DNA from 4 places in the Paenibacillus sp. J22FR5 genome. Region 4 is predicted to be linked to each of the others. Evidence: riboswitches for the same ligand, from Rfam matches in the RefSeq annotation. Region 4 holds a riboswitch; each other region holds the start of a gene.
The links. A riboswitch is a leader RNA that binds a small molecule or an ion and turns the genes downstream of it on or off. The one in region 4 is predicted to bind cyclic di-GMP.
Positions count from the first base shown of each region.

Region 1: another riboswitch for cyclic di-GMP. It lies ahead of AC58P7_RS07300 (putative motility protein); the one in region 4 lies ahead of AC58P7_RS29960 (RCC1 domain-containing protein).
Region 2: another riboswitch for cyclic di-GMP. It lies ahead of AC58P7_RS20785 (PilZ domain-containing protein); the one in region 4 lies ahead of AC58P7_RS29960 (RCC1 domain-containing protein).
Region 3: another riboswitch for cyclic di-GMP. It lies ahead of AC58P7_RS01600 (hypothetical protein); the one in region 4 lies ahead of AC58P7_RS29960 (RCC1 domain-containing protein).

Region 1 covers NZ_JCAUAN010000003.1:231,977-235,483, forward strand. Annotated here, with positions in the region: gene pyrF (orotidine-5'-phosphate decarboxylase) at 1-557, shown strand, start outside; gene pyrE (orotate phosphoribosyltransferase) at 605-1,246, shown strand; cyclic di-GMP riboswitch class I at 1,331-1,417, shown strand; gene AC58P7_RS07300 (putative motility protein) at 1,438-1,638, shown strand; gene AC58P7_RS07305 (LysR family transcriptional regulator) at 1,685-2,560, opposite strand; gene dapA (4-hydroxy-tetrahydrodipicolinate synthase) at 2,673-3,507, shown strand, end outside.
Region 2 covers NZ_JCAUAN010000017.1:125,358-128,864, forward strand. Annotated here, with positions in the region: gene prfA (peptide chain release factor 1) at 1-324, opposite strand, end outside; gene ychF (redox-regulated ATPase YchF) at 358-1,458, opposite strand; gene AC58P7_RS20785 (PilZ domain-containing protein) at 1,537-2,271, opposite strand; cyclic di-GMP riboswitch class I at 2,384-2,470, opposite strand; gene tadA (tRNA adenosine(34) deaminase TadA) at 2,748-3,185, shown strand; gene AC58P7_RS20795 (DUF1697 domain-containing protein) at 3,212-3,507, opposite strand, start outside.
Region 3 covers NZ_JCAUAN010000001.1:314,761-318,267, reverse strand. Annotated here, with positions in the region: gene AC58P7_RS01615 (THUMP domain-containing class I SAM-dependent RNA methyltransferase) at 1-62, shown strand, start outside; gene gloA2 (SMU1112c/YaeR family gloxylase I-like metalloprotein) at 378-773, opposite strand; gene AC58P7_RS01605 (exopolyphosphatase) at 844-1,758, opposite strand; gene AC58P7_RS01600 (hypothetical protein) at 1,904-2,209, opposite strand; cyclic di-GMP riboswitch class I at 2,317-2,410, opposite strand; gene AC58P7_RS01595 (MDR family MFS transporter) at 2,524-3,507, opposite strand, start outside.
Region 4 covers NZ_JCAUAN010000039.1:57,238-60,744, reverse strand. Annotated here, with positions in the region: partial or broken gene AC58P7_RS29960 (RCC1 domain-containing protein) at 1-1,735, opposite strand, end outside; cyclic di-GMP riboswitch class I at 1,829-1,915, opposite strand; gene AC58P7_RS29955 (hypothetical protein) at 2,211-2,390, opposite strand; gene AC58P7_RS29950 (hemoblobin-interacting domain-containing protein) at 2,857-3,507, opposite strand, start outside.

The DNA of each region.
Region 1 (3,507 bases), on a different contig from region 4:
AGGATCGCGGCTATAAGGTTTTCCTCGATGTGAAGATGCATGACATTCCGAACACGGTCAAGGGCGGCGCGGAGAGCGTGACGCGCCTTGGGGTTGATGTGTTCAATGTGCATGCAGCTGGAGGTAAGCACATGATGGAAGCCGCCTTGGAGGGTGTCGACAAGGGGCTAGCATTAGGAGCAGCACGCCCGATTGTGATCGGCGTGACGCAATTAACCAGCACCTCGCAGCAGGTGCTCAATGACGAGATCGGCCTCGTCGGTACGACCGAGCAGGCTGTCATCCGTTACGCTCGATTGGCGCATGCTGCGGGGCTTCAAGGGGTTGTCGCGTCACCGCTTGAGGTGACAGCGATTAAGGCGGCGTGCGGTGACGGCTTCGTCACCGTGACGCCAGGCATCCGCCCCGCGGGGGCCGACGTGGGTGACCAGTCGCGCATCATGACGCCGGCTGAGGCATTCGCGCAAGGGACGGACTACGTCGTGATCGGACGTCCGATCACAGGCGCAGCGGACCCGAGAGCTGCGATTGAAGCGATTATTGATTCAATCGTGTAGGTTTTGCAGGAGCTTTTCGATGTGAAAATGAAAGGAACGGTGAGCATATGAGTAAGCTCGAAACAATCGCGGAGCATATTGCCGCGTCGTTATTAGATATAGAAGCAGTGGCGCTTCGTCCACAGCAGCCTTTTACATGGACATCCGGACTTAAATCTCCGATTTATTGTGATAATCGTTTGACAATGTCTCACCCAGCCATTCGCGAAGCAATTGCCGATGGGTTCGTCGCATTGATCAAAGAGAAATTCCCTGAAGCTGAGGTTGTTGCTGGAACAGCTACAGCTGGGATTCCCCATGCAGCTTGGGTTGCTCAGAAGCTTGGTCTTCCGATGATCTACATCCGCGATAAAGCGAAAGGCCACGGTAAAGAGAACCTGATCGAAGGTTCCGTGAAGCCAGGTCAGAAGGTCATCGTGATCGAAGATCTGATTTCCACTGGAGGCAGCTCACTGAAAGCGGCAGTTGCCGTTAAAGATGCGGGAGCTGTTGCGCTAGGCGTACTTGCGATTTTCTCTTATCAATTGGATAAAGCAACGGATGCATTCGCGGCGGCTGACATGCCCCTACACACACTTTCTAACTATTCAATCTTGCTTGAAGTTGCATTGGAAAAAGGGAAGATTCAGGAATCCGATATGGAACTACTACGTTCATGGAGAGTCAATCCTTCCGCATACGGGGTATAAACGTTTAAAGATAAATAAAGATGAAAATTGACGAAATATGTAGGATGCCTCTATACTAGAAATGTGCTTGGTTGTATCCTGCCAGCAGCGAAATGGCAAATGACGCGAAAGCGACAGACGCAAAGCTATAGGGGCTAATCGGCTTCGGCCGGACGCTTGCCAGCTACCGAACGCATAGAGGAGGAAATAACGTGAACATCAATAGTATGCTTACTGCTATTAATAGTGGTGATGGGTTGAAGCAAGCTATAGGCATTCAGTTGTTAAGTAAAACGAACGACACGCAAGTAAGCCTAACGACTACATTAATACAAGATTTCGCGAAAAGCCAAGCGCAGGTTACCGCTCCAGCGGCCCCACACGTAGGTGCTAATCTTGACATTCGCGTCTAATAAGAAGAAGCTCTACCTTTTCGCAAAGGTGAGCTTCTTTTTTCGTCTATGGTTGCTTTGTTAACATTTGAATGAACGCTTGCAGGGGCTGGGACATCCATTTTTTCGGATGAAGCACTAATTGTAAGTCCATGGTAAGCTGCGAATGCTTAAATGGCAGCTCTATGAGCTTGCCCATATCCAGCTCACTAGCTACGGTGATACGTGGCAGTAAGGCGAGCCCCAGGCCGCTCATGACACAGTGTTTAATCGTTTCTACATTGCCTAATTCGAAGCCGATTTGCAGGGCGACAGCATTGTCCTTGAGTAACCGTTCAAACTTTGCTCGGTAGATGCACCCCTCTTCGGTGACGATGAATTCCGTATTCCCAAGGTCGGAGAGCTGAATTTGCGTTTGCTGAGCTAATGGGTGTTCCAATGGAGCAATGAGCACGAGTTGTTCTTCTCTGACAGTTGTACAGCTGAGAGAGGGATCCGCTGGATACTGATCTAGTAAAAGACCGATATCATAGTCCCCTTCTTTTACCTTGGTGAGAATTGATGTTTCGCTGTCAGGGAAAAGCTGGATACTTAGTTCGGGATAAAGCTGTTTCAGTTCATGGAGAAAAGGCGGCAAATAATACGCTGCCAGCGAATTGATCGTACCAATAGTCAACGTACCGCTTACTTGGCTTGCGATCATTTCTTTGGATTGATCATAGAGCTCCAGCATTTGCAGAGTCAGAACTAACAAGCTTTCTCCAGGTGGTGTAAGGCGCAGTTGTCGACCATATCGCTCGAATAGCGGAACACCATATTCACGTTCCAGTTTCTGAATTTGCATCGTAATACTTGATTGTGCATAGCCCAATTCTTCTGCTGCACGTGTGAAGCTTTTCCTGCGTGCAACCTCTCGAAAGGTTCGGAAATAAGTCAGATCCATGTATGGCCTCACTTTAATATCAAAATTTTTGATGAGTTCTATCATTTATTATAGCTAACTATGATACAGAGTTCCATGCTAAAGTAAATGTACAAACAAATGAGGCAGGGAGATGGTTATTTTGCTAAGAGAAAAAGACCTACAGGGGATTTATGTACCAATCATCACTCCTTTTGATGAAGAGTTTGAAGTGGACGCGGCATCCTTTTACAATCAGGCTTATAACTTGTTTCAAGATGAAATAGATGGATTAGTTGTCAATGGGACAACAGGAGAATCGCCAACCATTACGAAAGACGAGCTGGGCGTCTTGTTCGCTACCGCACAAGCGGCACGTGACGCAGCGCATACCGAAGTACCGCTCATTGTGGGGACAGGAACAAACGATACGTTATCTACGGTTAGAAAAACAGAAGAAGCAGGCAAACTTGGAGCAGAAGCTGCGCTCGTTGTGGTTCCTTACTACAATCGGCCTAGTCAGCAGGGGATTATTGAACATTTCCGCCGGGTAGCGCGCGTTGGTGTGCCCGTCATTCTATATGATGTACCGCATCGTACTGGTGTGACATTAGAGTTAGATACGGTGCGTACCATACTCGAGATCGACGGCGTTATTGGCATGAAAGACAGCACACCCAACACAGGGCTGGTCACGGAATTAACTCTCTTAGGCTCTAAGCCTGTCCTTTGCGGTGAAGATACATTGCTCTATGCAACACTTCAGTCAGGGGCAACAGGGGTGATGAGTGCTTCAGCGAATGTGGAGACGGAGCGTTTTGTTGCGTTTATACGTAATTTTGCAGTAGGGTCGCATGAGCAAAGCAGGAACGAATTCGAGGAGTTGCTACCGTTGATTCGTCTGCTTTTCCAAGAGCCTAATCCGGCTCCAATTAAATGGTTGCTGCACCAACAAGGCGTCATTGCTTCGGGAGCATTACGGCTGCCGC
Region 2 (3,507 bases), on a different contig from region 4:
CTTGTCATCGTTAGGGTCTTTCGGCATCATCAGGATGCGGAGATGTTCTTCGAGTTTAGCGGATTGCTCGCTTAGCTCCTCAATCTCCATTTTGACCATTTCACGCATCTCATCATCCAGCTTCTCGTTCTGCATCACTTTCGCATCAGCAAGCTGCTCGCTCACACTCTTATATTCATTATAAGCATCGTAAGCTTCCTGAAGATCGGATTGCTCTTTGGAATACTCTCTTAGTTTCTTCGTATCACTCGTTACATCCGGGTCACACAATAACTCGCTTAGTTTTTCATAGCGGTCCACAATGGACTGAAGTCGATCCAACATAGGGGATCACTCCTTTCTTATTTTTATCAACAATTAAACATTGAAACGGAAATGCATTACGTCGCCGTCATTAACTACGTACTCTTTACCTTCGAGACGTACTTGGCCTTTTTCTTTGGCACCAGCCATCGATCCGGCAGCCGTCAAATCTGCATAAGAAACCACTTCTGCACGAATAAATCCACGTTCGAAATCCGTATGAATCACGCCAGCCGCTTGTGGAGCCTTCGTTCCTTTGCGGATCGTCCATGCTCTAACTTCTTGAACACCAGCTGTGAAATACGTGTACAAGCCAAGTTTTCTATACGCTGCTTTGATCAATCTATTCAAGCCGGACTCTTGAAGTCCCAACTCTTCCAGGAACATGGCTTTTTCTTCGTCTTCCAGCTCAGCAATTTCGGATTCAACCTTTGCGCTAATGGAAACGACTTCGTTGTTTTCTTTTTCAGCGAATTCCTTCACAATTTTAACGTATGCATTGTCGTCCGCAGTTGCAACTTCATCTTCACTCACGTTTGCCGCGTAGAGCACTGGCTTCATCGTTAGCAAATGAAGATCGCGAACTAGAAGACGCTCATCTTCTGTCAAATCCAAGCTGCGTGCTGGCATATCATTATATAAGGCTTCTTTGATTCGTTCCAAACACTCAACCTCAGCTACCACTTTCTTGTCGCCGCCTTTGAGGTTTTTGCGTGAACGCTCGATCTTTTTATCAACCGACTCAATGTCTGCCAAAATCAATTCAAGATTAATCGTCTCGATGTCACCAATCGGATCGACTTTCCCAGAAACGTGAGTAATATTATCATCCTCAAAACAACGTACAACATGCACAATCGCATCGACTTCACGGATGTGTGCAAGAAATTTATTTCCAAGGCCCTCGCCTTTGCTCGCACCCTTAACCAAACCCGCAATGTCAACGAATTCGAAGGCCGTCGGCACGATGCTCTTAGGCACAACGATTTCTACCAGCTTCTGCAATCTCTCGTCTGGTACTTCTACTACCCCAACATTCGGATCGATCGTACAGAACGGATAATTCGCAGATTCTGCCCCCGCCTGTGTAATTGCATTAAACAATGTCGATTTTCCTACGTTCGGTAGACCGACGATACCTGCTTTCAAAGCCATTGTCGTTACAACTCCTTAATTTTCGAAAATCATCCTTCTTATTATATAGTACTTGGAGGGCAAAAAAAAGCCTGCAAGCTATCGATTCGCCGCAGACTTTTTTTCCATTGCTATTTTGAACTCATCATCCCGCTTCTGCACGAAGTACGTTTCGATCTGATTACGCAAAATAAAACCGCGCAGCGCATTGCTTTGTTCCGCAGGAACGCTTTCGAAGCTGGCGCCATAATAGTAGCTGTCCTCCAGCTTTTCTTTCCTTATAATTTCCAACATACACGGCATCTCGAAGCCTAGATCCAGCTGGACTTGAAGTAGACACTTTTTATGAAGAATGGCATCTATCATGGAATTATCATTGATGCTAAAACCAAGTCCGTTTATTGAAATATTCTTGATGGAAATTTCGATGGGATTTTCAAGTTGATGCTGCGCTTTTTGTGTTTTATTCTGAAACCCTGAAATCTGACCTAAGTTCTTCACGTTCACCCGTGGAAACTCCCGTTTCTCCGAAAACTTCTTCCGATTCTCAGGCGGATTGATCACAATGAGGGAACCAGGCTCTCTGGCTACGACGGTCGTATGAAAAACGAATAGACCCGATTTGGTGTATAACGTCATTTTCGCTTTATCTCCAAGCTGAAAAACATCATATTCCGGCAGCTCGATCTCCATAATGTCTCCTTGCGCATAGGTAAGAATACCTGTTGACACGAAATCATCCTTGGCTAGAACTGCTCGGCAATCGATCAATACTTCCGCATCGTATCCTTCTTTACTCCCATACCGCTTCAAAGCATCTTGCTTCATTGCCATGCTCACCTGCACCTCTCCCAGTAATGATGGATTCCCCAGCGCATTTCTGCACAAAATAGACTGCCCCCCATTCAGGAGCAGCCTATCACCTTAATCAATAAAAGCATCGATTGTCGGTAACCAGGCTGCCATAGTTCATTAGAACCGTAGACCCTCAGCTTTGCGTCCTTGCTTTTCAGCAAGTTTGCCTTTGTCTAACCCTGCTATGAAATTTATATTCGTTCATCGTATATGGTCTAAAAGACCCACTGTTATAACCATTATACGTAGCCCAGGTACTTCTTTCAACTAAAATCCTTGCATGAGCCCTATTTTTATTGTATGAATGTGTAGTGGAATGAATATCCACAGGTTTATAAGTTATCCACATTGTTATCCACAGCTTGTTAACAACGAATATTTGTTCGGATTTTTATGCACATGTGGATAAACTATTATTGCGAGGTGTCCCCTCTGTGGATGAACATATTCCCTGGATGAGAGAAGCGATTGGAGAGGCTCTTAAAGCCGAAGCCATCCGTGAAGTACCGATCGGTGCGATCGTCGTCCATCAAGGTCAAATCATAGGCCGCGGCTATAATTTACGTGAAACAACCCTGGATCCTCTCGCGCATGCGGAGATGATTGCGATTAAACAAGCGAGTGAGCATTTGCAGGCTTGGCGCCTTTTGGACTGCCAACTCTACGTGACGTTGGAGCCTTGTCCGATGTGTGCTGGTGCAATCGTGCAAGCCCGCATTCCGCAGGTGATTTACGGTACCGTGGATCCGAAAGCAGGCTGTGCGGGAACGTTGATGAACTTACTGCAGGAGGACCGGTTCAATCACCGTGTCGATGTGGTTAGCGGCGTTTTGCAAGAGGAGTGTTCCACGATGTTAACGCAGTTTTTCCGGAAGTTACGGGGAAAAGCTTAGGTCTAGAGTTTAGAGCGGCTTTCCGGCTATAATGCCCCTGCTAGCTCTACGAGCTTACTCATCGTATTCCAATTACGGGTTGTCGTTTGATCCCCGAGTTTCTGAATGTTGCTAGCTAACTTAGAATCCAACACACTTTGCCGGAACAGAAAATAAATGGTGCGGTCCCGTATCTGAAATTCATCCACTTCGTTTTGGCCTTTGGCTAAGATGTCGCTGAATTCCTGCGGGGCTTCTTCCGTTAGCACGGAGATTTGAATGCTCTCCCCTTCAGACAAAGCATCCACGTCATAGGGGCACTCGTTAACGATTTGTGCGAGTT
Region 3 (3,507 bases), on a different contig from region 4:
GACGGATCGAGTGTAATCTCTTCCAATATCTAGGTCCATTGCCTCCGCGTAAGCGTACCTAGCGAGAAAAACTTCTATCGAAGTCCTTCGAGGATGAGCGACCGCGTTTTAGATGTTGTTTTTATCGCCAATAAGAATTTATAAGTTTCCGAGTACCGGAAACTTATAAATTCTTATGTGGTCAAACAAAATCCCTCAAAAGTGTCTCAGATCTCGCTGCCGATTGTCAGCAGTCCGATCGAGCCCTTTGAGGGATTTATTTTATCCAAATGAGATAAATCAACACCACCCATAAGGGAATCGAGAGCAACAAGCTCCAAAGACACCCTCTTGCCAACGCTAACTTGGGTTCCTCCTCTGTCCGTTTTGAACGGCCATTATCCGACATACTCCACCAGTTCCAACGGCAACCCATCGGGATCGGCGAAAAACGTGTAACGATTCCCCGTGATGGGATCCATCCGTACCGGCTCAACCGCGATACCCTTACTTTCTAACTCTCCTACACTTTGATCCATATCAGTAACAACAAAGGCCAAATGCCGAAGCCCCCGCGCCTCTGGTTGATTAACACGTGCTGGCGGATCTGGGAACGAGAACAATTCTATCTCTTGCTCCGTTTGCCCAATACGTAAATCTAATTTATACGAGTTCCTTTCGGCGCGATACGTTTCCTGAATGACCGTGAGTCCAAGTAAATCAACATAAAAATGCTTAGAACGCTCGTAATTCGAACATATAATCGCAACGTGATGAATCTGCTTAAGTTCCATTTGCATATACCTCCTTACAAAGAAAAACCGCATGCTGGGCTGCTCCCATCCTGCGGCTTGTTCTCTTATTTTACCCTGCTGCTTGCATCGTTTCAACAATTTTGTGCAGAACCTCGTCAGCATGGGCATATTCCACTTGGCAAGTGCCTGCTGCATGGTGCCCGCCTCCACCATTTTGGAGCATCAAATCACCAATGTTCGTTCGTGCTGTACGATTCACAATGCTGTGACCACAAGCGAATACGCAGTTTTGTTTATTTCGGCCATCTACGATCCAAATTGACGTGTTTTGCTCCGGATAGAGCGCATAGACCATAAAACGATTGCCTGGGTAAATAGTCTCCACATCGCGAAGATCCGTAATAATAACATTCCCCTCTACCCGCGTGTACGTTTGCAGCATATCCCGGTAAAGAGCATCCAATTCAAAATAGCGAGCTACACGCTCTTTCACATCCGGCAGTTCCATAATTTCACTAACGGACTTCGTTGCACAATGTTCAACTAGATCTTCCATGAGCTGATAGTTGCTGATTCGGTAATCCCGATAGCGTCCTAAACCTGTACGAGCATCCATGATAAAAGAGAGCAAATCCCATCCACTCGGGTTCAAAATATCTTCCTTGCTAAACTGCGCGGAATCCGCTTTGTCCACGCCTTGCATGATATCGTCGATGTCACCGAAGGTTTCTTTCCCTCCATAGTAATCGTAGACTACGCGTGCAGCGCTTGGAGCAAGTCGAGTTTCTCCCTTAAATTTAATAGATTCCCCCATCCGTGTGAGTTCACTGGAGTGATGATCGAACCATAACCCGCAGCCTGCGACATAGGGCACATTGGCCAAAATATCATTTTCGGTTACTTCAATCAGCCCGTCCTGCATATCTTTGGGATGGACAAATTTCATTTCATCCACCATGTTTAATTGTTTGAAGAGCATCGCGCATACTAAACCATCAAAATCGGAACGTGTGATCAATCTCATGCCATGCATCTCCCTCAATATAGTCCCTAAGAACTACTCATTGTAATGGTCATATTATATCAGCTAGTGTCGATAGGTGACAATGAGAAAATCACTAATAACAGCCATTCAACGCTATACGAACGCAAAAAAAAGAGCAATTCGCCTAGATAGGCTGAACCGCTCTTAATTTGGATGATAAACATTGAAATAGTCTAGTTAAAAAGCCTTCGATTTGAGCCATTGGGGGCATTTTCACCGAAAGTTTCACTTCGCCCTTCCAGTAGAAGATGAGAATGCTATTGTTTCTTCCGTGAAACATTTCGACATCCCAACAGGCTTCATTTAATGCGTATTCTTCCCGATTGATCATGAGTTTAGGGCCATCCGTGGATGGCACCAAACGTGCAACATGGTTGCCGCATAATGATGTCGCTTTTTGTTCCTCATGCAATTGATTTTCCGATTTCATACCCTAGGGCCTCCTTAGTACAATTTGTTCAAATTACTTTGTTATGACATAGAAAAACCCCACCGTTGTGAACCGACACGAGGGGTTCTAATGTGAATTCCCAATCGTTCGGCGGCTGGCTGGCTGCTTATCCTTTTCAGGAGAAGTAAGGCCCCTGTAGCTTTGCGTCACTGGCTTTCGCCAGCTTTGCCTTTTCGAGATAACGTTCTTGATACATGATAGATGACTATTAATCTATTATAGCTATATTCTCAAGGATAAGGGAAGATGATTTGAAATCGAATAGTTCCCAGGAACTATTTTTGCGAAATTCATCAAAAAGTTTGCATTTTCGACGTTATTTTTACCGAATTTTGACGTTTTGTGCCTCTCCAATAGAAAATGGAGCCTACCAATGATAAAAAAGCAATCAAGAGGAAGAGTGTAGTCCCGCCATACGATACTAACAAAAAGCCACCAATCCACGGTCCCATAAAGTGACCAATGTTCGTTAGTGTTTGAGCGCCATAGTACGTGCCACGCATTTGTTCAGGTGCAAGCTTATCAATCAACATGTTCGCGGCAGGATAATTCAGAATTTCACCGAATGTGAAGATCCCCATCGAAATAATGAGCCATGTGAGCGAGTGCGAGAAGGCAAAGCCTATATCACCTAGTGCAAACATCAGGTTGCCAACGACAATAGCTGTTAATGGTGAGTACTTCTCCGCCCATTTCCCCAACGGGATCTGCATGGCAATGACGACAATCGCATTGGCGCTCATGAGAATCGCAAACATTTTGACCCCATTGGCAAAATCCCTTTGAAGGTACTGCGATAAAGTCACCATAACCTGCGAATATCCAATTGCACCGATAATGCCCCCGATAATATACAAACGGAAGGTCACATCCTTACGAATGACGCCTAGTGCCGAACGGAACGTAACGAGAGCCTTCTTCTCGCCTTCAATTTTTTTAATGCCGAACTTAATGAGAAGTGCGTATAACGTGACACCATAAATTAAATAGATGATACCTGTAAGCAGGAAAGGCAAAGCTCCGTTCATTGTCGCAAAGAATGCTCCCAATAATGGACCTACCGCCACACCCACGTTAATCGCCATGTATCGGAGCGAAAACACCTGTAATCTTTTGGCTGGCTCCGTTAAATCTGCCATTAAGGCTTGCGACACAGGCTCATAGAAAGAGCGACAAAGTCCATTCAGCATATTGAGCAGCATAAACAAGACCGGTAATTTGACAACCCCGAAACCAAGGAAAACGAATCCCCACCCGAAGAGTGCCGCGAGCATAAT
Region 4 (3,507 bases):
TAGCAGCTACTCCCGAACCGCCATCATCGCTAGCGCTCAGGTTTACCGTTACCTCATTGTTTACCCATTCGGTTGGTGCGTTATCTGTAGTTACCGGTGCTGCAGTATCTTTCACTGTTTGCGCTGCTGTCAATTTATTCAGTACAATATTCAGACGGCTCTCTAAATCTGTTTTATTTGTGCTATTTGGCAAATTATTAACTAGTGCTAAAGCTTGATTATACGCATCTGTTGCTGCTTTAATGAGTTCCGGAGTACTAAGATCGCCACTGACTAACAACTCCGCAGCTATAACCGCATTCGTTGCATTCGTTAATTCTTGTGCACCATCCAGAATCTGTTTGACACTGTCTAGACGCGTCATCAAATCTGATTTTTCCGAACTTTCTAGAAGATCAGCAACAAGTTGTGATGCATCATCGTATGCAGACTGCGCTTGCTCTAAGTTGTATTGAATTGTAAGATCTGCACTTGCAGCCTCCTCAGAAAAAGCCACTGCATCTTGTGCAGCCAATAATGCCTCATCCTCTAAAGGAGGGGTTACTGTATCTGGCTCTTCTACTACTTGGCCATCAGGAAGATTGATTGTTAACCCACTGACGGGTACAGGGGTTTTCTTATTAATAGCACTACCATCACCTATTTGGCCGTTGTTATTGTAGCCCCAGGCTACTACCGTATCATCACTTTTCAATGCTAGATTATGATTGCGTCCGGCTGAAATTTGATTGATTCCTGCCAGATCTTTTACTTTAACAGGTAACTTCCTAGTTGTTACAGTCCCATCTCCAAGTTGACCGTAGCTATTTAGGCCCCATGCCCATACAGTCCCGTCATTCAACAAAGCAATGGTATGATTATAGCCAACCCCTACGGAAGTAACGTTAGATATTTGTGCTTGAACAGGGGTTTTGCGAGTGAGCACTGTATTATCACCAATTTGGCCGTACCTATTGTAGCCCCATGCCCATACGGTTCCATCTTTTTTCAATGCAACTACTGTATAATTGCTCGCTGAAATTGCTTTTACATCCGTTAGATTTGAAACCTTAACAGGCGTTTTCCTTGTTAATGTAGTGCCATCACCTATTTGTCCGTAATTGTTCAGACCCCACGCCCATACGTTTCCGTCCGCTGTAACAGCATAAGAGGCATTTGTCCCCGCTGAGATGGCTATGACAGAGGAAAGGTTCTTTACTTGGACTGGCGTTTTTCTAGTTGTGACAGTTCCATCTCCCAATTGTCCAGCATTGTTATAACCCCACGCCCATACAGTGCCGTCTGCTTTGAGAGCCAAGGTGTGGTTTGCACCGGCTGACACAGCAGTAACATTCGTCAGACCAGACACCTTTACAGGTAATTTGCGTGTAGTAACCGAATTGTCTCCTAGCTGACCGTAAGAATTCGCTCCCCAACTCATTAAAGTTCCATCACTTAAAAGAGCCACCCCATGGTTGATTCCAGAGGCTATAGACACAGCATTTGTTATATTCTTGACCGGACCAATGACCTTTCTCTTGATAACTGTTCCGTCACCCAACTGTCCCACATTATTATAGCCCCATGCCCGGATCGTCCCATCCTCTTTAATCGCATAAGAGTGATATAGACCCCCTGACAAGATCGGCTTTTGGCCAAAATTCGACTCTGAAGCAGTCGCCTTTCCATCCGATAGAGTTACTGCTTGTAAAATAAAAATACTTAAAACCAGTAATCGCAACAACCAATGCTTCATCACGTTTCACTCCCTAAATTTATTGTTTTTAGGTCGTTTTTACCAACAAAAAGAAGTCCAACAAGAATTGGACTCAAATCAAGTCAATATTCTTGTGGCAACCGACTACCATGTCACCGGAGGTGATTTAGGCTCTTGGCTTTGCGTCTCATAATTTCTTATGATTTGCCTTTTTCACTTAGTAAAATATACCTAGATTAACAATAGAATTATAGGCCATAGTTGTCAACCAAAGAATTTTTTCTGTGAAATTTCTCACAAAATGTCGGGATATTTTCCTCTTTTGGTTGAAAAGAGAGCTGCAAGCGCTGATTTGCTGAGTCGGTATTTTTCTATTGCATACTAAAATCTACTAATCTACTTTTTTCGCACAAATCATTCGTAACAAAATAGAAACCGGCTATCCATAAAGCCATAAGGAGAGCCCTCTACTGCGTGCAACATTTTGGGGCACCGAAGCAAACGACTTTTCTTTCTATTGGGTTAATTCACTGAAATAATTCTCCAAATATCCCCCTGAATGGTAGGAATAGTTTTCCCAATCCCACTGATCATTATATTTGGAGGGTTGGTCCAGAAGACTGATTGTTCCTGCTTCGCCATATGTCTGACCGCCGTTATTCGTGATTATCACTTGAAAGTCCAAGCCTGTCATTTCTTGAAGTGCATAATCTCCATGTGATTCCTCGTATCCATTCCAACCTCCATTGGTATAGATTCGAATTGAACTCTAGCTTGCATTCTTGGAAATGTGGAGCGTATCGCCGTATGTTTCAGTAGCAACCGTAACAAAAATACCAGCATCATTATTCTGGTAGATATAGTATCCGTACAGTTCGTTCCATTGAAATGCCGAAGCGCCGAAGGAATAGGATTGCCCGCTTCCGTTACCGTAACAGTGACACTTCCACCGTTCAGAACACCTCGCCAAGGCATCTTCCCTAATGGTCTTCCGCCATCTGTTGTAAACCTAATTGATATGAATTATCGTAATTAACCAACTCTAGAATTGGGCTATCATAGATTCTAACGTGAAATTCAGTTCGCGAAAGAGATGCGCAAGAAACCCTTCAAGTAGACATACGACTCGAAGGGTTTCTTCACTATGTTTCTTATTTCATCTAAGGTGTGGTAAGGATATGAGACATATTACCATATGGAAGTTTAATGGCAATTGAACTGCCGTTACTGAAAGCTCCTGTTACTTGTAATGTACCTGAACTATCCGTTGTATGGGTCTCCCAGGTGCTTGAAGCAAATATACTAAGCTCAAAAGTAGTGTTAGGCGCTAGACCCGTAATCGTGCCTGCTGCCGCAGACGCTACTGCGTTTGTAATATTTGGAGCATCCGGGAAAGGAAGGTATGGTAAATCAGTTCGCAATCCGGTTGTTGCAATCGCCACGTTTTTGTTGCCAAATAGATCTTGTACCGTACCTGCAGCAACTTTAAATTTCATTGTCGAAGCGGGAAAAGCTGCGAACGCAACAATTAATTGATTGCCATTGACCGTTACGGTATCCCCGGCAGCTAATGCTGTAAACGTTGTTCCACCGCTTGCAGATATTGTTACAGCCGCTTTAAGCGTTGTTGCTGAAACTGCGCTGATGTCTCTACCAAATGTGAACACAACGCTTTTATCATCGAAGCCCCTCTGTGTAACACCTGTAAGCGGAGCGACAGCACCTTTAACTTGTGCCGCTGTTATGGTAAGCTGTACAAATTTTACAACTCTATTTTGGCTGTCCACTTCATATACGCCCAAATATTTCTT